2 linked regions of the Marichromatium purpuratum 984 genome follow. The protein of the gene in region 1 interacts with the protein of each later gene in a pairwise test. Links are inferred from orthologs where the notes say so. Each region holds a gene or a part of one and is shown on either strand. Other genes may lie near its edges.

The links.
Region 2: the proteins of lpdA (region 1) and uvrD interact in binary tests that used the Escherichia coli proteins (3 or more experiments, as listed by UniProt). The link is inferred for Marichromatium purpuratum 984 from one-to-one orthologs.

Annotation. Positions count from the first base shown.
Region 1 is NZ_CP007031.1:1,420,703-1,437,501, reverse strand. Bases 5,666-8,534 are described here. They hold lpdA (dihydrolipoyl dehydrogenase), read left to right. Parts: upstream 5,666-6,188; coding sequence 6,189-7,880; downstream 7,881-8,534. Other genes in these bases: MARPU_RS16585 (hypothetical protein), read right to left, coding at 8,118-8,534; aceF (dihydrolipoyllysine-residue acetyltransferase), read left to right, coding at 5,666-6,074. In the rest of the region: MARPU_RS06475 (GAF domain-containing protein), read right to left, coding at 1-817; MARPU_RS16590 (biliverdin-producing heme oxygenase), read left to right, coding at 911-1,570; aceE (pyruvate dehydrogenase (acetyl-transferring), homodimeric type), read left to right, coding at 1,698-4,352; more of aceF, read left to right, coding at 4,383-5,665; more of MARPU_RS16585, read right to left, coding at 8,535-9,470; ppsA (phosphoenolpyruvate synthase), read left to right, coding at 9,837-12,212; MARPU_RS06440 (AI-2E family transporter), read right to left, coding at 12,294-13,451; MARPU_RS06435 (NAD(P)(+) transhydrogenase (Re/Si-specific) subunit beta), read right to left, coding at 13,752-15,155; MARPU_RS06430 (proton-translocating transhydrogenase family protein), read right to left, coding at 15,169-15,465; MARPU_RS06425 (Re/Si-specific NAD(P)(+) transhydrogenase subunit alpha), read right to left, coding at 15,510-16,604. UniProt on the Escherichia coli protein: Lipoamide dehydrogenase is a component of the glycine cleavage system as well as of the alpha-ketoacid dehydrogenase complexes.
Region 2 is NZ_CP007031.1:20,867-27,076, reverse strand. Bases 2,661-5,596 are described here. They hold uvrD (DNA helicase II), read left to right. Parts: upstream 2,661-3,003; coding sequence 3,004-5,190; downstream 5,191-5,596. Other genes in these bases: MARPU_RS00090 (UDP-glucuronic acid decarboxylase family protein), read left to right, coding at 5,223-5,596. In the rest of the region: MARPU_RS00105 (FAD-dependent oxidoreductase), read left to right, coding at 1-1,310; hemE (uroporphyrinogen decarboxylase), read right to left, coding at 1,414-2,478; more of MARPU_RS00090, read left to right, coding at 5,597-6,182. UniProt on the Escherichia coli protein: A helicase with DNA-dependent ATPase activity. Unwinds DNA duplexes with 3'-5' polarity. Translocates on single-stranded DNA with 3'-5' polarity. Initiates unwinding more efficiently from a nicked substrate than double-stranded DNA.

The sequences.
Region 1 (16,799 bases):
CCAGCGAGAAAGAGAGCGAGGCCGTCACCCCCATGTTGTGCAGATAGGCCAGATGGACCGGCGAGACGGCGCGCAGCTCGGACAGAGTCAGGTCGGCGAGTGTCCCCTCGGGGTCGGCGAGCAACGGCACCGGTCGCGCCGCGATGTCGGGAATCTGGCGATGGGGGTTGAGCAGATACAGACGACGAGCGATCTGCGGGATGTCCGAGGCCGGGTAGCGCAATCCGAGATAGGGCTCGAGCCCCTCGCGCAGACTCTCGGCGACGACCTCGCCACAGTCGTCATCACGAAAACGATAGAGCATCACCCGCGAGAAGCCGCTGATGTGGCGCAGCGTATCGACCAGAAACTGGCACTGCCGCGACCAGTCCCGTGCACTGTAGGGCATGCGATAGAGCTGGTGGGGCACGGGGCGATAGGCCGCGTGACGCTCGGCCGGCGCGAGCGCCGGCTCGAACTCCAGCAGCCAAGTCTCGGCGCTGCAAGAGAGCAAGGCATCGAGCGCGCCCCGTGGCCCGCGACAGAGGTCTGGATAGAGGCGCTTGTCGCTGCTCGGGCGCAGCCACGCCTCGTCGTCGGTCTCGGCGGGAGACTCGGACGGTGGCGGAAAGTCGGGGAGCAGCGTGGTCAATGGCCGACCGAGCACCGCTTGCGGCTTCTCGCCGAGCCAGTCCGCCAGATTGGCGCTAGCGAAACGGATCCGCGCATCGCCGGGACGACCGCCCAGCAACGCCCCGCAGGGCTGGATCGACTGCGCACGCTGCAGCTGCTCGCGCTCGCACTCGGCGATGAACCCCTGTGTCGCCAGCTCACTCATCTCTCCGACCCTCTCGACCGATCATGTCCAGCCATCGACGCGCAGGGCCAATGCTACACTGCTTGTGCCCTCATGGAGCAGGAGCGCGCCGCAATGAGCCAAGCCCCACGACCGATATCGTCGCCTCCCGCCGCCAGTCTGGCGGCAGCCCTGCGTCAGGCCACCGCCGCCGCGCACCGCACCATTGAGGCGCTGCCGCTGTCCAGACGCCTCCTCGCCCCGGACCTGACCCTGGACGAGTACCACGACTATCTCGATCGTCTGACACGACTCCACCAGGTCCTCGAACCCCATCTCACGACGATCGTGCCGAGCGCGCTGCGACAACGCCTCGGGGTCCGTCCGCGACTCGCGGCACTGCGCGACGATCTTGCCCGCCTCGGCGCCAAACCCGCCGCCTCGCACCACATCGCACCCGCACGACTGTGTGCCGAACAACGGCCCGACTGCGGTGTCGGGGCATTCTATGTCCTCGAGGGTTCGACACTCGGCGGACACCTCATCGCTCGCCGTCTGCGCGCGCGCTTCGGCGCACACTTCACCGCCACCGGTGCACTCGACCCGTACGGCACCGAAGTCGGGGCGCACTGGCGAGCGTTCACCCTCGCGCTCGACGCACTCGAACACGAGGGTCGGGTCGCCCGCTCGCTGGTACTGCATGGCGCCATGACCACTTTCGGCGACATCGAGCGCACGCTATCCCTCGCGACCCTTGATATGGGGCGAGCACGGGCGCAGGCAAGGAAGGGATAAGACAGAACAATCGATCAGCGATCATTAATATTAAGAAAATGGATCTTTAGTATTTAATTTTCACAAAAGGTCAGTATACTGCGACCCTGCTCGTGCGATTGCATTGGACCTTCTTCCGGGAACCGTCATGACCAAGCAGCCCGATATCGACCCCCAGGAAACCCAGGAATGGCTCGACGCGCTCGATGCCGTGTTCGAGAACGAAGGGGTCGACCGCGCCCACTTCCTGCTCGAGCGGCTGATCGACAAGGCGCGCCGCTCCGGGGCCTACCAGCCCTACAGCGCCAACACCGCCTATCTCAACACCATCCCCGTCCACCAGGAGCAACGCTTCCCCGGCGACTTGGCGATGGAGCGACGCATCCGTTCCTTCGTGCGCTGGAACGCGATGGCGATGGTGATCCAGGCCAACCGGCTGTCGACCGAACTCGGTGGCCACATCGCCAGCTTCGCCTCCTCGGCCACCCTGCTCGATGTCGCCTACAACCACTTCCTGCGCGCGCGCGGCGAGCAGCACGGCGGTGACCTGGTGTTCCTGCAGGGACACTCGGCCCCGGGCATCTATGCCCGCGCCTATCTGGAGGGACGGATCAGCGAGGAACAGCTCTACAACTTCCGCCAGGAGGTCGACGGCAACGGCCTACCCTCCTACCCCCACCCCTGGCTGATGCCCGAGTTCTGGCAGTTCCCCACCGTATCGATGGGGCTGGGTCCGCTGATGGCCATCTACCAGGCGCGCTTCATGCGCTATCTCGACCATCGAGGACTGATCGACAGCGCCGATCGCAGGGTCTGGGCCTTCCTCGGCGACGGCGAGATGGACGAACCCGAGTCGCTCGGCGCGATCTCGCTGGCCGCGCGCGAGCGCCTCGACAACCTGGTGTTCGTGGTCAACTGCAACCTGCAGCGCCTCGACGGCCCGGTGCGCGGCAACGCCAAGATCATCCAGGAACTGGAGGCGGTGTTCCGTGGCGCCGGGTGGAACGTCATCAAGGTGGTCTGGGGGCGTTACTGGGACCCGTTGTTCGCCCGCGACAAGCAGGGCCTGCTGCTCAAGCGCATGGAAGAATGCGTCGACGGCGACTATCAGGCCTACAAGGCCAAGGGTGGCGCCTATACCCGCGAGCACTTCTTCGGCAAGTACCCGGAGCTGCGCGAACTGGTCGCCAACATGACCGACGAGGACATCTGGCGGCTCAATCGCGGCGGACACGACCCGATCAAGGTCTACAACGCCTATCTCGCCGCGACCACGGCGAACGGCAAGCCCACCGTGATCCTCGCCAAGACGGTCAAGGGCTACGGCATGGGCGTGGCCGGCGAGGGCATGAACATCACCCACTCGCAGAAGAAGATGGGCGAGGTCGCGCTCAAGGCCTTCCGCGACCGCTTCAACATCCCCATCTCCGACGACCAGATCGGCGCCGCACCCTTCTACAAACCCGCCGACGACAGCCCTGAGATGGCCTATCTGCGCGAGCGCGAGGCCGAGCGCGGCGGCCACCTGCCGGCGCGCAAGGTCGAGGCGCCGGCGCTCGAGATCCCGCCGCTGGCGCGCTTCGAGTCGCTGCTGCAGGGCAGTGGCGAGAAGGAGATGTCGACCACCATGGCCTTCGTGCGGCTGCTCAACCTGATCATCCGCGACCCCGGGATCGGCCGCTACGTCGTCCCCATCGTCCCCGACGAGGCGCGCACCTTCGGCATGGAGGGGATGTTCCGCCAGCTCGGCATCTACTCCTCGCAGGGGCAGCTCTACGAGCCGGTCGACGCCGATCAGGTGATGTTCTACCGCGAGGACAAGCAGGGGCAGATCCTCCAGGAGGGGATCAACGAGGCCGGCGCCATGTCCTCCTGGATCGCCGCGGCCACGGCCTACGCCAACCACGGCCAGAGCATGATCCCCTTCTACATCTACTACTCGATGTTCGGCTTCCAGCGCATCGGCGATCTGGCCTGGGCCGCCGGCGACATGCGCGCGCGCGGCTTCCTCATCGGCGGCACCGCCGGGCGCACCACCCTCGCCGGCGAGGGGCTGCAGCACCAGGACGGTCACAGCCCGGTGCTCGCCGCCACCCTCCCCAACTGCATCACCTACGACCCCGCCTACGCCTACGAGCTGGCGGTGATCGTGCAGGACGGCATGCGGCGGATGTACCAGGCGCAGGAGGACCGCTTCTACTACATCACCGCGATGAACGAGAACTACGTCCAGCCGCCGATGCCCGAGGGCGCCGAGACCGGCATCCTCAAGGGGCTGCATCGCGTCCATGTCGCCGAGCAGGGCGCGCACCGCGTGCAGTTGCTCGGCGCCGGCGCCATCCTCCGCGAGACCCTCGCCGCCGCCGAGCTGCTGGCGCGCGACTTCGACATCGCCGCCGACGTGTGGAGCGTGACCAGCTTCAACGAACTGCGCCGCGACGGCATCGACGCCGAGCGCTGGAACCGACTCCACCCCGAGCAGCCCCCGCGCACCAGCTATGTCGAGACCCAGCTCGCCGCCACCGAGGGACCGGTGATCGCCGCCACCGACTATATCCGCGCCTATGCCGAGCAGATCCGCCCGCACGTCCCGCGCGCCTATGTCACCCTCGGCACCGACGGCTTCGGGCGCAGCGATACCCGCAGCCAGCTGCGCCGCTTCTTCGAGGTCAATCGCCACTATGTCGTGCTGGCCGCGCTCAAGGCCCTCGCCGACGCCGGCACCCTCCCGGCGGCGCGGGTCAGCGAGGCGATCGAGCGCTATCGCATCGACCCGGAGAAGCCCAACCCGACGACGGTCTGAGACCGCCCGTACAGCATTGGAGGACATCGAGTGGCCACCGTCGAAGACATCCTGCTACCCGACATCGGGGACTTCACCGACGTCGAGATCATCGAGATCCTGGTCGCCCCCGGCGACCGCATCGAGGCGGAGCAATCCATCCTCACCCTGGAGAGCGACAAGGCGACGATCGAGATCCCGGCGCCACGCGCCGGGGTGGTCGAGCGCGTCGAGGTCGCCGTCGGCGATCGGGTGAGCATGGGCGCCCCGTTGCTCAGCATCCGCCCGACCGACACCCCGGCGCAGACACCCAGTGCCGCGCCGCAGCCTGCGCGCGAGGCGGCACCACCGCCCGCGCCCGCGCCGGAAACTGTGCCAGCGACACGAGAGCCGACCACGAGCACGCCCCTCACCGCGACGGCGACCGAAGACACCGCGGTGCTGCTGCCCGACATCGGCGACTTCTCCGAGATCCCGGTGATCGAAGTGCTGGTCGCGCCCGGCGACCGCGTCGAGGCGGAGCAATCCATCCTCACCCTGGAGAGCGACAAGGCGACCATGGAGATCCCCGCCCCCGCCGCTGGGGTGGTCAGCGAGCTGGCGGTCGTCGTCGGCGATACCCTCAACACCGGCGACCTGATCCTGATGCTGCGCGCCGATGCCCCCGCCGAGACCGACGCGCCCGCGACGCCCGAGCCGACGCGGCCGAACACCGACAACACGCCACCAGCCGCGCCCACCACCGCGCCGCAGCCGGGCGAGACGGCGCCGCGCAAGGCCCCGGTGCTGCCACGCCCGGAGGACGTCGCCGCAATCGCCCGAGGGCGCAAGGCCCACGCCAGCCCGGCGGTACGGCGCTTTGCCCGCGAACTCGGCGTCGATCTCGACGTGGTCAAGGGCTCTGGCCCCAAGGGGCGTGTGCTCAAGGATGACGTACGCGCCTTCGTCAAGCGCAGCCTCACCACCGTCGAGCCGTCCAGTCACTCCGCCGCCTCGCCGGCGACGACCGCCACGACGCCAGCGCCGACGATCGACCACGGCCGATTCGGCCCCGTCGAGCGGGTCGAACTCGGACGCATCCGCAGGATCAGCGCGCGCCACCTGCACCAGAGCTGGACCGGCATCCCCCATGTCACCCAGTTCGACGAGGCCGACATCACCGAACTCGAGGCCTTCCGCGCCGCCCACAAGACCGACCCCGACGACGCCTCGGTCAGGCTCACCCTGATCCCCTTCCTGCTCAAGGCGGTGGCCACCGCGCTGACCCGGATGCCGCTGCTCAAGGCCTCGCTCGATGCCGACGGCGAGCATCTCATCCACAAGCACTACACCCATATCGGCGTGGCTGTCGACACCCCCAACGGGCTGATGGTGCCGGTGGTGCGCGACGTCGATCGCAAGGGGCTGCGCACCCTCGCCGGCGAGCTGGCCGATCTCGGCGCACGCGCCCACACCCAACGCCTGCGCCCCGACGAGATGCAGGGCGGCTGCTTCACCATCTCCAGCCTCGGCGGCATCGGCGGCACCGCCTTCACCCCCATCGTCAACGCCCCGGAGGTGGCCATCCTCGGCGTCTCCCGCGCCGCCACCCGGCCGGTGTGGGACGGCGAGCGCTTCGTCCCCCGCCTGCTGCTGCCGCTCTCGCTCTCCTACGACCACCGGGTGGTCGACGGCGCCGATGCGGCCCGCTTCACCACCCTGCTCGGCGGGCTGCTCGGCGACATCCGCGAGTTGCTGCTGTGACCCCCTGATCCTCGGGGTCAGCCTTCGCCTGGCCCCCGGGATCGTATAGGATGAGGCGCCGAACCCGACCACCCATAGAGCGCCCATCGCGGCCCATCGAGAAGCAAGCACACTATGAGCGACACCATCAAGGTCACGGTCCCGGACATCGGGGATTTCAAGGACGTGGAGGTCATCGAGGTCCTGGTCGCCCCTGGCGACACGGTGCAGCAGGAGACCTCGCTGATCACCCTGGAGAGCGAGAAGGCCACCATGGAGATCCCCGCCCCCGCCGCCGGACGTGTCCAGGAGATCCATCTTGGCGTCGGTGACCGGGTCTCGCAGGGCGCCACCATCCTGACCCTGGCGCCGCTGGCGGCAGGCTCGGAGTCGGCTCCAGACACTACCACGGACCCCGCTGAACAGGTCACCGAGGTGGTGGTGCTGGGCGCCGGCCCCGGCGGCTACAGCGCCGCCTTCCGCGCCGCCGACCTGGGCAAGCGCGTCACCCTGATCGAGCGTCACGCAACCCTCGGCGGGGTCTGTCTCAACGTCGGCTGCATCCCCTCCAAGGCGCTGCTGCACACCGCCGCGATCATCGACGAGGCCAAGGAACTCGGCGCCATGGGCGTGACCTTCGCCGCCCCCGAGATCGATCTCGACAAGATGCGCGCCGGCAAGGACAAGGTGGTGGCCAAGCTCACCAGCGGACTGGCCGGCATGGCCAAGCAGCGCGGCGTCGAGGTCATCCAGGGCACGGGCCGGTTCAGCGGCCCCAACCGCATCGTCGTCGACACCGCCGAGGGCGAGCGGCGCGTGCGCTTCGATCACTGCATCATCGCCTGCGGCTCCTCGCCGATGACCATTCCCGGCTTCCCGCACGACGACCCGCGGGTGATGGACTCGACCGACGCGCTCGAGATCCGCGACATCCCCGAGCGCATGCTGATCGTCGGCGGCGGCATCATCGGGCTGGAGATGGCCACCGTCTACGCCGCGCTCGGCGCCGAGATCGACGTGGTCGAGCTGCAGTCGCAGCTGATGCCGGGGTGCGACGCCGATCTCGTGCGCAGCTTCGAGAAGGTCGCCAAGAAGCGCTATCGCAAGCTGATGCTCGAGACCAAGGTCGCGGCGATGACCGCCGCCGATGACGGCATCCAGGTCCGCTTCGAGGGCAAGCACGACGGCGAGGAGACCTACGACAAGGTGCTGGTCGCCGTCGGTCGCCGCCCCAATGGCGCGCTGATCGACGCCGAGACGGCGGGCGTCGAGGTCGACCGGCACGGCTTCATCAAGGTCGACCAGCACATGCGCACCAATGTGCCGCACATCCATGCCATCGGCGACGTGGTCGGCGGCCCGATGCTCGCCCACAAGGCCACCCACGAGGCCAAGGTCGCCGCCGAGGTGATCGCCGGCCAGCCGGCGCTGTTCGACCCGCTCACCATCCCTTCGGTGGCCTATACCGATCCCGAAGTCGCCTGGATGGGACTGACCGAGACCAAGGCCAAGGCCGAGGGTATCGCCTACGAGAAGGGCGTCTTCCCCTGGGCGGCGAGCGGCCGCGCGCTCGGCATCCATCGCACCGAGGGCATGACCAAGCTGCTGTTCGACCCCGAGACCAAGCGCATCCTCGGCGCCGGGATCGTCGGTCCCAACGCCGGTGAACTGATCGGCGAGGCGGTGCTCGCGCTCGAGATGGGCGCCGACATGGAGGACATCGCCCTCACCATCCACCCCCACCCGACGCTCAACGAAACCATCGGGCTGGCCGCCGAGATGGCGCACGGCTCGATCACCGATCTGCTGCCACCAAAGAAACGCTGAGCGAACATCGCCGACTCGTGGCGCACGCGCGTCACGAGTCATCGAGCCCGCGCGATAAGATCAGCGCGCGACTTTCGAGGGCCGAACGCGCGAACTGGGCAGCGATCCCGAAGACAAGGAACCAGAGTCGAGTCAAGAAGGGACGGCAGAAAGACACAGGGCCAAGGATCGAGGATCCTCGGCCCTGACAGGTCCGATGAGTCCGGAGCCCGAATCGCTCCAGACCCCACCAGACGATCAGTGCTGGTCGAAGTGGAGCCAGCTGGGCAGGATACCGAACGAGCGGCGAGCCGGTGCAGCAGGCGCAGCCTCTTCGGCAGCGGCCTCCTCGACCACGGCCTCTTCGGCAGCGGCCTCCTCGACCACGGCCTCTTCAGCAGCGACGTCCTCGGCCACGACCTCTTCGGCAGCGACTTCCTCAGTCACGGCCTCTTCGGCGACGGCCTCTTCGGCAGCGGCCTCTTCAGCGACGGCTTCCTCGGTCACGGCCTCTTCGGCAGCAGCCTCTTCAGCGACGGCTTCCTCGGTCACGGCCTCTTCGGCAGCAGCCTCTTCAGCGACGGCTTCCTCGGTCACGGCCTCTTCGGCAGCGGCCTCTTCAGCGACGGCTTCCTCGGCCACGACCTCTTCGGCAGCGACGTCCTCGGCCACGACCTCTTCGGCAGCGGCTTCCTCGGTCACGGCCTCTTCGGCGACGGCTTCCTCGGTCACGGCCTCTTCGGCGACGGCTTCCTGGGTCGCAGCCTGCGTCGGAGCGGCAGCACCGACACCATGCACCCAGGACGGGAAGATACCGGTCGATGCCGGCTCGACAGCCTCGGCCTCGGGCGCAACCTCTTCCACGACCTCCTCGACCACCACCTCAGGCTCAGCCTTGAAGAGCGGGGTCATGTGACGCATCCAGGGCGGGGTCGGCGCAGAGGTCAGGCGCGGTTTTGCAGGCGCTGCAGGAACAGCCTCCTCGGCGACGACGGCATCGGCCTCGGGTGCGGCCTCCTCGGCAACGGCTGCATCGGCCTCGGGTGCGGCCTCTTCGGCGACGGCTGCATCGGCCTCGGGCGCTGCCTCTTCGGCGACGGCTGCATCGGCCTCGGGTGCGGCCTCCTCGGCGACGGCTGCATCGGCCTCGGGTGCGGCCTCCTCGGCAACGGCTGCATCGGCCTCGGGCGCGGCCTCCTCGGCGACGGCTGCATCGGCCTCGGGCGCGGTCTCCTCGGCGACGGCTGCATCGGCCTCGGGCGCGGTCTCCTCGGCAACGGCTGCATCGGCCTCGGTGGCCTCGGCAACCGTGGTGTCGGTCTCACCCTCGGCGACAACGGTCTCGGCCTCGGGCGCGGCCTCTTCGGCGGCCACCGGCTCGGGCTCGGCGACCACGGCCGGTGCCGGCGGCGGGGTCAGCGAAACGGAACCGATCGGTGCGAGATTGTCGACGATCTGAGCCCGCGCGGGAGCGACCATCCGCGCGTCTTGGTTCTGCAGGACGGCAGCGTAGATACCACCACACACGATGGCGACGCCGACCCCCCAGACGAGCAACTTGCCGATATCAAACGACTCCACGGCTTCTGGCGTGTTCGCGCTCTCGTTCATCAAACTGATCCTCTAATCTAGCGTGCAGGATGTCATGGACGACAAAATGCGATGTCTACTTGCAACAGCTTGCCTAGGCTGCCTGAATAGACGCAATGGTTCAAGGGATAATGCCCTGCCCCACGGCCGGAGAAATCAGCGGGTACGCACCCCAAAGATTCAAAAAAACAATCCTTAATATTGCGCGAGCCGAAAGACGTTCGGCTCGACGATACGTTATATTCCTATGATTACCCATGGATGTCGTCCGACCCGGCCCGTAGCGCCTACGGACTGGCCCGGCGGGTCGAACGACGGCCCCGCGAACCAAGCCCCGGCCCCCGCTGCCGCAGGGCAACAGTCCCCAAGATCCGGAGAAAGAACACAATGACCGACTACGTCCGCTGGCTGAGCGACCTCGGGATGGCAGATGTGCCCATCGTCGGCGGCAAGAACGCGTCCCTGGGCGAGATGATCCAGAACCTGACCGATGTCGGTGTCCAGGTGCCGGGCGGATTCGCCACCACGGCAGATGCCTATCGCGAGTTCCTCGCCAAGGACGGGCTGGACGCACGCATCCGCGAGGCGCTCGACGCGCTCGACGTCGACGATGTCGCCGCCCTCGCCGAGGTCGGCCCGCGCATCCGCGGCTGGGTGATGGAGCAGCCCTTCCCAGAGGGGCTGGAGTCGGCCATCGACGCCGCCTACGCCAAACTGGTCGACGAAGCCGGCAGCGACGCGGTGTCCTGGGCGGTGCGTTCCTCGGCCACCGCCGAGGACCTGCCCGATGCCTCCTTTGCCGGACAGCAGGAGACCTTCCTCAACGTCCAGGGCCTCGACAGCATCAAGCACCGGATCAAGGAGGTGTTCGCCTCCCTGTTCAACGACCGCGCCATCTCCTACCGCGTCCACCAGGGCTTCGAGCACCACAACGTCGCGCTCTCGGCCGGCATCCAGCGTATGGTGCGCAGTGACCTCGCCGCCTCCGGCGTGATGTTCACCCTCGACACTGAGTCGGGCTTCCGCGACGCGGTCTTCGTCACCGCCAGCTATGGTCTCGGCGAGATGGTGGTGCAGGGCGCGGTCAACCCCGACGAGTTCTACGTCCACAAGCCGACGCTCGAGGCCGGTCGCCCGGCGATCCTGCGTCGCAGCGTCGGCGACAAGGCCGTGCGCATGGTCTACAGCGACGCCGGCAGCGACCAGCTGGTGCGCACCGAGCCGGTGCCCGAGGCCGACCAGCAGCGCTTCAGCATCAGCGATGCCGAGGTCGAGGCGCTGGCCAAGCAGGCGCTGCTGATCGAGCGCCACTACGGCCGCCCGATGGACATCGAGTGGGCGAAGGACGGCATCGACGGCCGTCTCTACGTCGTCCAGGCCCGTCCCGAGACGGTGCAGAGCCGCTCGGGCAACGTCATCGAGCGCTACACCCTGCAAGAGAAGGGCGAGGTGCTCACCACCGGACGCAGCATCGGCAACCGCATCGGCGCGGGTGCCGCCAAGATCGTCAACAGCATCGCCGACATGCACCGCGTCGAGCCCGGCGACGTGCTCATCACCGACATGACCGACCCCGACTGGGAGCCGGTGATGAAGCGTGCTGCGGCCATCGTCACCAACCGTGGCGGGCGCACCTGCCACGCCGCCATCATCGCCCGCGAGCTGGGCGTCCCGGCGGTAGTCGGCTGCAACAACGCCACCGAGGTGGTCAAGGACGGCCAGGCGGTGACCGTCAGCTGCGCCGAGGGCGACACCGGCTTCATCTACGACGGCAAGCTCGACTTCGAGCACAAGCGCATCGAACTCTCGGCGATGCCCGAAATCCCGGTCAAGATCATGATGAACGTCGGCAACCCCGACCGGGCCTTCGCCTTCTCCGCCACCCCCAACGCGGGTATCGGTCTGGCGCGGCTCGAGTTCATCATCAACAACATGATCGGCATCCACCCCAAGGCGCTGCTCGAGTACGACCAGCTGCCCGAGGAGCTGCGCGCCCAGATCGCCCCACGCATCGCCGCCTACGACAGCCCGCGTGAGTTCTACGTCGCCAAGCTCGCCGAGGGCATCTCCACCCTCGCCGCGGCCTTCGCCCCGCACTCGGTGATCGTGCGCATGTCGGACTTCAAGTCCAACGAATACGCCAACCTGATCGCCGGTCCGCGCTACGAGCCCGAGGAAGAGAACCCGATGATCGGTTTCCGTGGCGCCGGGCGCTACGTCGCCGATCACTTCCGCGAGTGCTTCGAGATGGAGTGCGAGGCGCTCAAGCGGGTGCGTGACGACATGGGTCTGACCAATGTCGAGATCATGATCCCGTTCGTGCGTACCCTCGGTCAGGCCAAGGCCGTCAGCGAAGCGCTCGCCGCCCAGGGCCTGGAGCGCGGCAAGAACGGGCTGCGTCTGATCATGATGTGCGAGCTGCCCTCCAACGCGGTGCTGGCCGACGAGTTCCTCGAGTACTTCGACGGCTTCTCGATCGGCTCCAACGACATGACTCAGCTCACCCTGGGACTCGATCGCGACTCCGGTCTGGTCGCCGACTACTTCGACGAGCGCGACCCGGCGGTGAAGAAGATGCTCGCCATGTCGATCGCCGCCTGCCGCGACAAGGGCAAGTACGTCGGCATCTGCGGCCAGGGCCCGTCGGACCACAAGGACTTCGCCGACTGGCTGCTCAAGCAGGGGATCAGCAGCATCTCGCTCAATCCCGACACCGTGATCGACACCTGGCTCTACCTGGCCGAGCAGGCCAAGACCCTCTGAGGTCGCCCCCGCACCGGCGCCGCGACGCCGGTCGCAACGAACCCCGGACCGCCACGGCGGCCGGGGTTTTTTCGTGCTCGCTCAGCGCCCTCCGGCGTCCTCCTGATCGCCACCCGCCGCATCCGGCACGCGCACGGGATCGGTCGACGGCTCCTCGATCAGGTCGATGCCCTCCAGCACCTCCTCGACATCGGGGAGCACCTCGGCGAACTCGACCCCGTACATCTCCCACACCGAGATGAACAGCGAGGCCACCACCGGGCCGATGAAGATCCCCGCCAGCCCGAACATGAAGATGCCGCCGAGGGTGCCGAAGAAGATCATCAGCTCGTGCATCTTGGTGTCCTTACCGACCAGCACCGGGCGCAGCAGGTTGTCGAGCGAGCCGACCACCAGGCCGCAGAACAGCCCCAGCGACACCCCGGTCACCACTTCGCCCTGCACCACCAGGATCGCCACCGCCGGCAACCACACCAGCGCCGCACCGACGTTGGGGATCACCGACAGCACCGCCATCACCGTGCCCCAGAACACCGCGTTGTCGATGCCGGCGACGGCAAAGGCGATGCCCGCGAGCGTCCCCTGCAACAAGCCGATCAGCAGCGAGCCCTTGAGCGTGGCGCGGGTCACCGAGGTGAACTTCTCCAGCATCAGGCGCTCATCGCTGGTCTTGAGCGGCAGATAGTAGAGGATGCGCTCGATCAGCTTGGGCCCGTCCATCTGCAGGAAGTACATGCTGTAGAGCAGCACGAAGGTCATGAAGACGAAGTTCGCCGTCCCCAGCGTCACCCCCGAGACCCACTCCACCAACAACTTGCTGAACGCCGTGGTCGCGGTGCCGAGCAGACCGAGAATCTGCTCCTCATAGACCATCAGTTGATCGTAGAAGGGCAGGCGATGCAGATGCGCGGTGAGCACGCCGGGGTCCTGCAGCGAGCCCTTGAACCACTCGCCGATGGCGTGGCTGACATCGAGCGCCTGCGCCAGCAGCACCCAGAACAGCACCCCGAGCGGGATCAGTACCACCACCGCCATGATCAACAGGGTCGTCATCGAGGCCAGATGACGCCGCCCGGAGAAGCGCGCCTGCAATCCCAGGAACAGCGGCCTGGCCAGCGCGCTGAACAGCCCGGCGAGGAACAGTGCCATCAGAAAGGGCTGGATCATCGTCAGGAACAGCGCCGAGATCCCCAGCACCAACAACAGCACCACGGTCTTGTTGACGTAATCTTGATTCATCTTCGCTCTCGTCTCGCAGTCGCCGCGCCAGGGCGTGCGACATCGAAGGGGGCGGGATCAACAGGATACGTGCCCTACCCGACCACGCACCCCGCCCCGTGAGCGCACAGCATAGCCGCTCGGAGTTAACGGATGCAGTCGAGGAGGTCCGCTCGGGGCGCCCGAGACGGACAAGACCGGAGCGGAGAGACACCAACACCTCGGTCGTCGAGCAGTGAGACGCGCCTGACGACAGGTCGATCCGAGCGTCCGAGCAGGGCACCCGACCCCGCACGGGATCCGGGCAGCCCTGCCGGGGGCTCAGTGCCCGCCGCCCTTGAGCGCGGCGTTGATCGCCTCGATGGTGTCCTTGGCGTCGCCGAAGATCAGCGAGGTGTTGTCCTGGTAGAAGAGCAGGTTGTCGACGCCGGAGTAGCCGGGGCGCATCGAGCGCTTGAGGAAGTAGACCTGGCGCGCGCGACCGGCCTCGAGGATCGGCATGCCGTAGATCGGGCTGGCGGCGTCCTCGCGCGCGGCGGGGTTGACCACGTCGTTGGCGCCGACCACCAGCACCACGTCGGTGCTGGGGAAGTCGGGGTTGATCTCGTCCATCTCCTGGACGTGGTCGTAGGGGATGTCCGCTTCGGCGAGCAGCACGTTCATGTGCCCCGGCATCCGCCCGGCGACCGGGTGGATGGCGAAGCGCACCTCCACCCCGCGCTCCTCGAGCTGCTGCATCAGCTCCTTGAGCGCGTGCTGGGCCTGGGCGACGGCCATGCCGTAGCCGGGCACCACGATCACCCGCGCGGCGTCCTCCATCCAGTAGACGGCGTCCTCGACCGCCGCCGACTTGACCCCGCGCTCGGCGGCCTGGGCGCCGGCGCTCTCGCCGCCGCCACTGCCGCTGCTGCCGAAACCGCCGAAGACGACGTTGAGGATCGAGCGGTTCATCGCCCGACACATGATGAAGGAGAGGATGGCGCCGGAGCAGCCGACCAGCGCGCCGACGATGATCAGCAGGTTGTTGTGCAGGGTGAAGCCGGTGGCCGCCGCCGCCCAGCCGGAGTAGCTGTTGAGCATCGAGATGATCACCGGCATGTCGGCGCCGCCGATGGGGATGATCAGGGTGAGACCGAGCAACAGCGCGAGCAGGGTCATCAGCACCAGCGAGAGCAGACTGCCGGTGAGCGCGAAGTGCACCGCCAGCGCCACCGTCGCCAGCGCGATCAGGGCGTTGAGCAGGTGCTGCCCGGCGAAGCGCACCGGGGCGCCGCCGATCAGCCCCTGAAGCTTGCCGAAGGCGATCACCGAGCCGGTGAAGGTGATCGCGCCGATCACCACCCCGGCCGAGATCTCGCTCATCAGCAGGGCGTCGAGCCCGCCGCTGGCGCGGCGCTCGAGGAAGGTGCCGATGCCGACCAGCACTGCGGCCATGCCGACGAAGCTGTGCAGCGCCGCGACCAACTGCGGCATCGCGGTCATCTGGATACGCACCGCGACCACCGCGCCGATCACCGCACCGATGGCGATACCGGCGATGATGAAGCCGTAGGACTGCACCTGAGCGCCGAGCAGGGTGGCGGCGATGGCGATCACCATGCCGAGCATGGCGTAGAGGTTGCCGCGTCGCGCGGTGGCCGGGTGGGTCAGCCCCTTGAGCCCGAGGATGAAGAGGACGGCCGCGGCGAGATAGGCCAGCGCCTGATGATTGACTGAAAGCTCCATCGAAATGCCGTCCCTATCGCTTCTTCTTGAACATGGAGAGCATGCGGTGCGTCACCAGGAAGCCGCCGAAGACGTTGATCGAGGCGAGCAGCACCGCAAGGAAACCGAGCAACTGGGTCAGCAGCCCGGCCTCGGGGTCACCGGCGACCAGCAGCGCGCCGATCAGCACGATGCCGGAGATGGCGTTGGTGAGCGCCACCAGCGGGGTGTGCAGCGAGGGGGTCACGCCCCACACCACCCAGTAGCCGATGAAGCAGGCGAGGATGAAGACATAGAGCGCGATGATGGTGGGATCGAGCAACTCGGGCATGAGTCTCTCCGTTGGCAATGGGTGGACGGATGGCGGGCGCGCGCTCAGTCGGCGCGCGCCACCATCGCGGCGGTGATCTCGTCGTCCGCCGGGGCCCTGAGCTGGGGTCCGGACGCCCCGGTCTCGATCATCAGCTCGAGCAGGTTGGCGAGGTTGCGCGCGTAGAAGGCGCTGGCGTCGGCGGCGAGCAGTGCCGGGTAGTTGGTCAGCCCGACCAGGGTGACGCCGTGACGCTCGACGACCTCGTCGGCGACGGTGAGCGGGCAGTTGCCGCCGCTGGCGGCGGCCAGGTCGACGATCACCGAACCGGGGCGCATGCGCTCGACCACCGCCTCCGGGATCAGCACCGGGGCCTGGCGGCAGGGGATCTGCGCGGTGGTGATGATCACCTGGGCGCGCGCCAGCTCGTCGGCGAGCGCGGCCTGCTGGCGGGCCTTGGCCTCGTCGGAGAGTTCGCGGGCATAGCCGCCCTCGCCGGCACCGCTCTCGCCGAGATCGAGTTCGATCGGGCGCGCACCGAGCGAGCGGATCTGTTCGTGGGTCTCGGGGCGCACGTCATAGGCGTGGACATCGGCGCCGAGCCGCCGTGCGGTGGCGATCGCCTGCAGCCCCGCGACCCCGGCACCGAGCACCACCACCCGCGCCGGCTTGGCCGAACCGGCCGAGGTCATCATCATCGGGAAGAAGCGCCCGTAGCGGCTCGCCGCCTCCAGGGTGGCGCGATAGCCGGCGATGCTGCTCTGCGAGGAGAGCGCGTCCATCGACTGCGCGCGCGAGGTGCGCGGCATCCGCTCCAGCGGGAAGAGCAGCAGCTCGCGCGCCTGCATCGCCGCCAGCAGCGCGTCCTCGCCGCAACTCTCCAGAAAACCGAGATAACGCGCGCCGCGGCGCATCAACTCGACCTCATCGGGCTCGGGGCGGCGCACCTTGAGTACCAGGTCGGCGTCGTAGACCGTCTCGCGCGCGCCCAGGCTCGCGCCGGCCTCGGCGTAGTCCGCATCGGGATAGCCGGCGCGCACACCGGCGCCCTCCTCAACCCAAACCTCCAGGCCCTTGGTCACCAGCTTGCGCACCACCTCCGGGGTCGAGGCCACACGGGCCTCGCCGGGACGGCGCTCCAGGGGAATGCCTATCTTCATTCGCGTCTGTCCCTTCTCGTCCTCGTCTCGACACTTGCATGGTCGTGCCTGCAAGTCATTATCAGGACCGCCCAACCAGGTCGCAACCGCACCGGGCAGCCGGCACGCGCGTCTCGACAAGGGCGGTCGAAACCCTGTTCGGGTCAGGGCTTAATCGGCAATTTAAAATATCTTTAAATGCTTATTCAATACCCG
Region 2 (6,210 bases), 1.4 Mb from region 1 along the record:
TGTGCCTGGTGGAGAAGTACGACGACGTCGCCACGGTCAACTCACACGCCCACAGCAACAGCCAGACCATCCACTGCGGCGACATCGAGACCAACTACACCCTGGAGAAGGCGCGTTCGGTCAAGCGTACCGCCTACATGGTGATCAACTACGCCACCAAGCTGCCCGCCGAGGAGCGCGACCGTATCATCCAGCGCATGCCCAAGATGGTGCTCGGTGTCGGCGCCGAGGAGTGTCGCTATATCCGCGAGCGCCACGCCCGGTTCAAGGGACTATTCCCACGCATGGAGTTGCTCGAGCGCGAGGCGATCGCCGAACTCGAGCCCAATGTGGCACGGGTCGAAGGCCGGTGGCGCGCCGAGGAGATCGTCGCCACGGGAACCGCCGACGAGTACTGCGCGGTCGACTTCCAGGCACTGGCACAGTCCTTCTCCGATGCTTGCGCACGTCTCGACCGCAACAGCGGCAAGCAGATCACCCAGCTGTTTTCGACCAAGGTCGAGTCGATCCGCAAGGAGGGCGGGGACTATGTGCTGCGCACCAACCGCGGCCTGCTACAGGCGCGCGCGGTGGTGGTCTGCGCCGGGGGGCACTCGCTGCTGATGGCCCAGGAGATGGGGCTGGGACTGGAGTATTCCTGTTTGCCGGTAGCCGGCTCCTTCTACTTCGCCCCCGAAGCACTCAACGGCAAGGTCTACACCGTCCAGAACCCCAATCTGCCCTTCGCCGCGGTGCACGGCGACCACGACGTCAAGGAGCGCGGCAAGACCCGCTTCGGCCCCACCGCACTGATGCTGCCGATGCTCGAGCGCTACAACCGATCGAGCATCCGCGAGTTCTTCAAGGTGCAGCGCTTCGATCATGATGTGGCGGCAGTCGTGTGGGACCTGATGAAGGTGCCCGATATCCGCAACTATGTGCTGCGCAACTTCCTCTACGAGGTGCCCTGGCTCAACCGTCAGCTGTTCGTGCGCGAGATCCGCAAGATCGTCCCCGCGCTCCAGGCCTCAGAGATCAGCTATGCCGAGGGCTTCGGCGGGATCCGCCCACAGCTCATCGACAAGCGCGCACGCAAGCTGCGCATGGGCGAGGCCAAGATCAGCGACGGCGGCGGCATCATCTTCAACATGACCCCGTCCCCCGGCGGCACCAGCTGTCTCGGTGCTGGCGAGGGCGACATGCGCGCCATCGCCGAGTATCTCGGCGCCCGCATCGACGAGCGTGCCTTCGAGCAGGAGCTGCTGATGGGGCACGAGGACACCCGCGATCACGAGGATCCGGCCACCGAGGCGCTGGCCACGGCGGTCTGATCCCGCAACCGATCGCGGAAAAACGGGCCCGACCACGCTGAGGCGTGGTCGGGCCCGTTCATGTCAGCCGGATGACGCCGTCCGAAGACGGCGTGACAGCGACTCAGGCGTGGTAGGGACGGCTCAGCTCGTGCACCGCCTCGATCATCGCGCCGGCATTCTCGGGATTGACGTCCGGGGTGATGCCGTGGCCGAGGTTGAAGACGTGGCCGGGACCCTTGCCATAGCTCTCCAGCACCCGCGCGACCTCCTCGCGGATCCGCTCGGGCGAGGCGTAGAGGGTGCAGGGGTCGAGATTGCCCTGGAGGGCGACGCGATCGCCGACCATGCGCCGCGCATCGGCCAGATCGGTGGTCCAGTCGACGCCGAGGGCGTCGCAGCCGGTGTCGGCCATGTCGGCGAGCCACTGACCGCCGTTCTTGGTGAACAGGATCACCGGGACGCGGCGGCCCTCGGCCTCGCGGGTCAGGCCGTCCATCACCCGCTTCATGTAAGCCAGCGAGAACTCGCGGTAGTGGGCCGGGGCCAGGGCACCGCCCCAGGTGTCGAAGATCATCGCCGCCTGGGCGCCACGAGCGATCTGGGCGTTGAGGTAGGAGGTCACCGAGTCGGCGACCTTGGTCAGCAGACGGTGCAGCAGGTCGGGACGGTCGAACATCATCGCCTTGGTGTGGGAGAAGTTCTTCGCGCTACCGCCCTCGACCATGTAGGTGGCCAGGGTCCAGGGACTGCCGGAGAAGCCGATCAGCGGCACGCGACCGTCGAGTTCGCGACGGATCACCGACACCGCGTCCATGACGTACTTCAGCTCACCCTCGGGATCGGGGATCGGCAGACGGTCGATATCGGCCTCGGTGCGCACCGGACGCTCGAAGTTCGGGCCCTCGCCCTCGGCGAAGTAGAGCCCCAGGCCCATCGCGTCGGGCACGGTGAGGATATCCGAGAACAGGATCGCTGCATCCAGCGGGAAGCGGTCGAGCGGCTGGAGGGTGACCTCGCAGGCCAGTTCCGGGCTTCTGCACAGGTCCATGAAACTGCCCGCCTTGGCGCGGGTGGCACGGTACTCGGGGAGATAGCGGCCAGCCTGGCGCATCATCCAAACCGGCGTGTAATCAACGGGTTCGCGCATCAAGGCGCGCAGGAAGGTGTCATTCTTCAGTTGGGTCATGAAGCAGTGCCCGGGCAGTTTGATGTGTTAAGAACGCAGGTTTTGCAGGGCTATTCTACTACGGGTTAACGGCCAAACGCCCGACGAGAAAGAGCACATCCCATAGCGACTGCGTGCGCCCCTCTCCCGCTCGTCCTGGATCTCCAGAGAAATCGCTAAAGCACTGAAAAGAAAGGGAACCTTGATAAGCTGTGCGCAACCCTGTGGATAAGTGGATGGATAAACTGGTGGACAAAATCGGGGCCTGATTCAGTCACAAGTTATCCACAGGATATCTTCAGCTTCATCCACTCGATCCGGCCTCTCAAGCGCATGATATATATAAAAAAAAAAGAGTTATCCGGATATCCACAGGGATCAATAATAACTACAGACTTTAAATATCTATATATTTATTTTGATTAGATTCGCGCGAAACGGCGGGGCCGAGCAGATCCAGCATACCCCAGATCAAGATATCCGCGGATGGAAAATGTCAGCAAGATCCTCGTCTTCCGTCACCCCTCCCTGGGGTAGAATCCCCCGATGAATGCTTCAGCCCTCCTCGACTCGCTCAACCCCGCCCAGCGTGAGGCCGTCTCAGCCCCTCCGGGTAACCTCCTGATCCTCGCAGGCGCCGGCTCGGGCAAGACCCGCGTGCTGGTCCACCGCATCGCCTGGCTGCTCCAGGTCGAGCAGGTGCCGCCCTGGGGGATCCTTGCCGTCACCTTCACCAACAAGGCCGCCCGCGAGATGCGTGGACGCATCGAGACCATGTTCGCGCAGCCAGTCGGTGGGATGTGGGTCGGGACCTTCCACGGCCTGGCCCATCGCTTGCTGCGCGCGCACTGGCAGGAGGCGGGGCTGCCGCAGCACTTCCAGATCCTCGACGCCGATGATCAGCTGCGCATGATCAAGCGCATCGTCAAGGACCTCGGTCTCGACGAGACCCGCTGGGCACCGCGCCAGATCCAGTCCTTCATCAACAAGCACAAGGATGAGGGGCTGAGACCGACACATCTCGACTTCTCTGGTGACTTCTTCGGCGAGCGGATGCTCACTGTCTATCGCGAATACGAGCAATTGCGTCAACGTGGTGGTCTGCTCGATTTCGCCGATCTGCTGCTGTGCGCCCATGAGCTGTTGCGTGATCGTGCCGACCTGCTCGAGCATTATCAGCGCCGTTTCCGTCATATCCTGGTCGATGAATTCCAGGATACCAATGCCATCCAATACGCCTGGCTGCGTCTGCTCGCCGGTGGCGAGGACAAGTTGTTCGCGGTCGGTGACGATGATCAGTCGATCTATGGCTGGCGTGGTGCTCGGGTGGAGAACATCCGTTCCTTTCAGCGCGATTATCCGGAGACCCGGGTCATTCGTCTGGAGCAGAACTATCGCTCCACCGCCACCATTCTCGCCGGCGCCAATGCGCTGATCGCCAACAACCCCTCGCGACTGGGCAAGAAGCTGTGGACCGAGGGTGAATCCGGCGCGCCGATCCGTCGCTATGGTGCATTCAACGAGGTCGATGAGGCCCGCTTCGTCGTCGAGCGTATTCGTCGTCATGCCGAGACGCCGGGTGGCCGTCACGATCAATGCGCCATCCTCTATCGCACCACCGCGCAATCTCGCCTATTCGAGGAGGCCCTGATGCGTGCCGCCGTCCCCTATCGGGTCTATGGCGGGCAGCGCTTCTTCGAGCGCGCAGAGATTCGTGACGCCCTCGCCTATCTACGCCTGATCGCCAACCAGGACGATGACGCGGCCTTCGAGCGGGTGGTCAATACGCCCTCGAGGGGGATCGGACTGCGTACCCTCGATCAGTTGCGCGATCACGCCCGGGGGCACGGGTTGTCGCTGTGGCGCGCCGGCGCACAGCTGATCGCCGAGCAGGGGCTGGGTGGCCGGGCGGCGAATGCGCTGGGCGCCTTCATGGCCTTCATCGAGCAGCAGCGCGCCCGCAGCGCCACCCAACTGCTGCCCGATCTGACCGCCGCGCTGATCGACGAGGCGGGGCTGCCGGCGCACTACGAGAAGCAGAAGGACGGCAAGGGACGCGACCGCATCGAGAACCTCCAGCAGCTGGTCGAGACCGCTGCGCGCTTCGCCCATGAACTCGAGGCGCCGGATGGCGAGGTACTCGGCGCCTTCCTCGCCCATGCCGCGCTCGAGGCCGGCGAGACCCAGGCCGATGCCGAGACCGATGCGGTACAGCTGATGACGCTGCACAGCGCCAAGGGGCTGGAGTTTCCGGTGGTCTTCCTGGTCGGACTCGAGGAGGGCTTGTTCCCGCACGCCATGTCCGCCGACGATCCGGACCGGCTCGAGGAGGAGCGCAGGCTCTGCTATGTCGGCATGACCCGGGCGATGGCCGAGCTCTATCTGACCCATGCCGAGAGTCGGCGGCTCTATGGGCGTCAGGATCTGCCGCCGCCATCGCGCTTTCTGCGCGAGATCCCGGAGCGGCTGATCGAGGACGTGCGCGCTCGCGCCGCGCCCCCCAGACCGTCGCCTGCGTTCAGGCCCTCGCCACCACCCGTTGCCCGTCCTGCCGCGGCGCGTGAGACCGGCGGTTTTCAGGTCGGACAGCGGGTCCGCCACGCCAAGTTCGGCGAGGGCGTGGTACTCGATGGCGAGGGACGGGGCGCCCAGGCGCGTATCCAGGTCAAGTTCCAGGGCAGTGCCGGTACCAAGTGGCTGGTGCTCGCCTATGCCAAACTGGAGGCGGCATAGCCTTGTCGCCGGTGGCCGACCCGGGAGGGGGTATGAAGACACTCAACAAACGCGTGCTGGTCACCGGCGGCGCCGGTTTTCTGGGGAGTCATCTCTGTGAGCGTCTGCTCGAGCAAGGTTGCGATGTCCTCTGTGTCGATAATTTCTATACCGCGACCAAGGACAACATCCGCCATCTGCTCGGTCATCCGCACTTCGAGCTGATGCGTCATGATGTCACCTTTCCGCTCTATGTCGAGGTCGATGAGATCTATAACCTCGCCTGTCCGGCCTCGCCGATCCATTATCAATCAGACCCGGTACAGACCACCAAGACCAGCGTCCATGGCGCAATCAATATGCTGGGTCTTGCCAAGCGGACCGGGGCGCGGATCTTTCAGGCCTCGACCAGTGAGGTCTATGGTGATCCCGAGGTCCATCCCCAGGACGAGGGCTATTGGGGACGCGTCAACCCAATCGGCCCACGCGCCTGCTATGACGAGGGCAAGCGCTGTGCCGAGACCCTGTTCTTCGATTATCACCGTCAGCACGGACTGCGGGTCAAGGTGGCGCGTATCTTCAATACCTATGGCCCGCGGATGCACCCTGACGATGGACGGGTGGTCTCCAACTTCATCATTCAGGCATTGCGCAATGAGCCCATCACCCTCTATGGCGATGGCAGTCAGTCGCGCGCCTTCTGTTATGTCGATGACATGATCGAGGGTATCGTGAAGTTGATGGAGAGTCCGGATCAGGTCACGGGGCCGATCAACCTCGGCAATCCGGTCGAGTTCAGCATGCGTGAACTGGCCGAGTGTGTGCGTGAGCTGACCGGCTCGAATGCGCCCTTGATCGAGCGCCCGCTGCCCGTCGACGACCCGCGCCAGCGCCGTCCGGACATCAGCCTGGCGCGCGAGCTGCTCTCCTGGGAGCCTCGGGTCCAGCTCGTCGAGGGATTGCGGCGAACGGTGGAGTATTTCGAGGCGCTGCTGCGTCGAGGGCTGGCCTGAGCCGACCCACGAACCGGTTCGTGAAGAC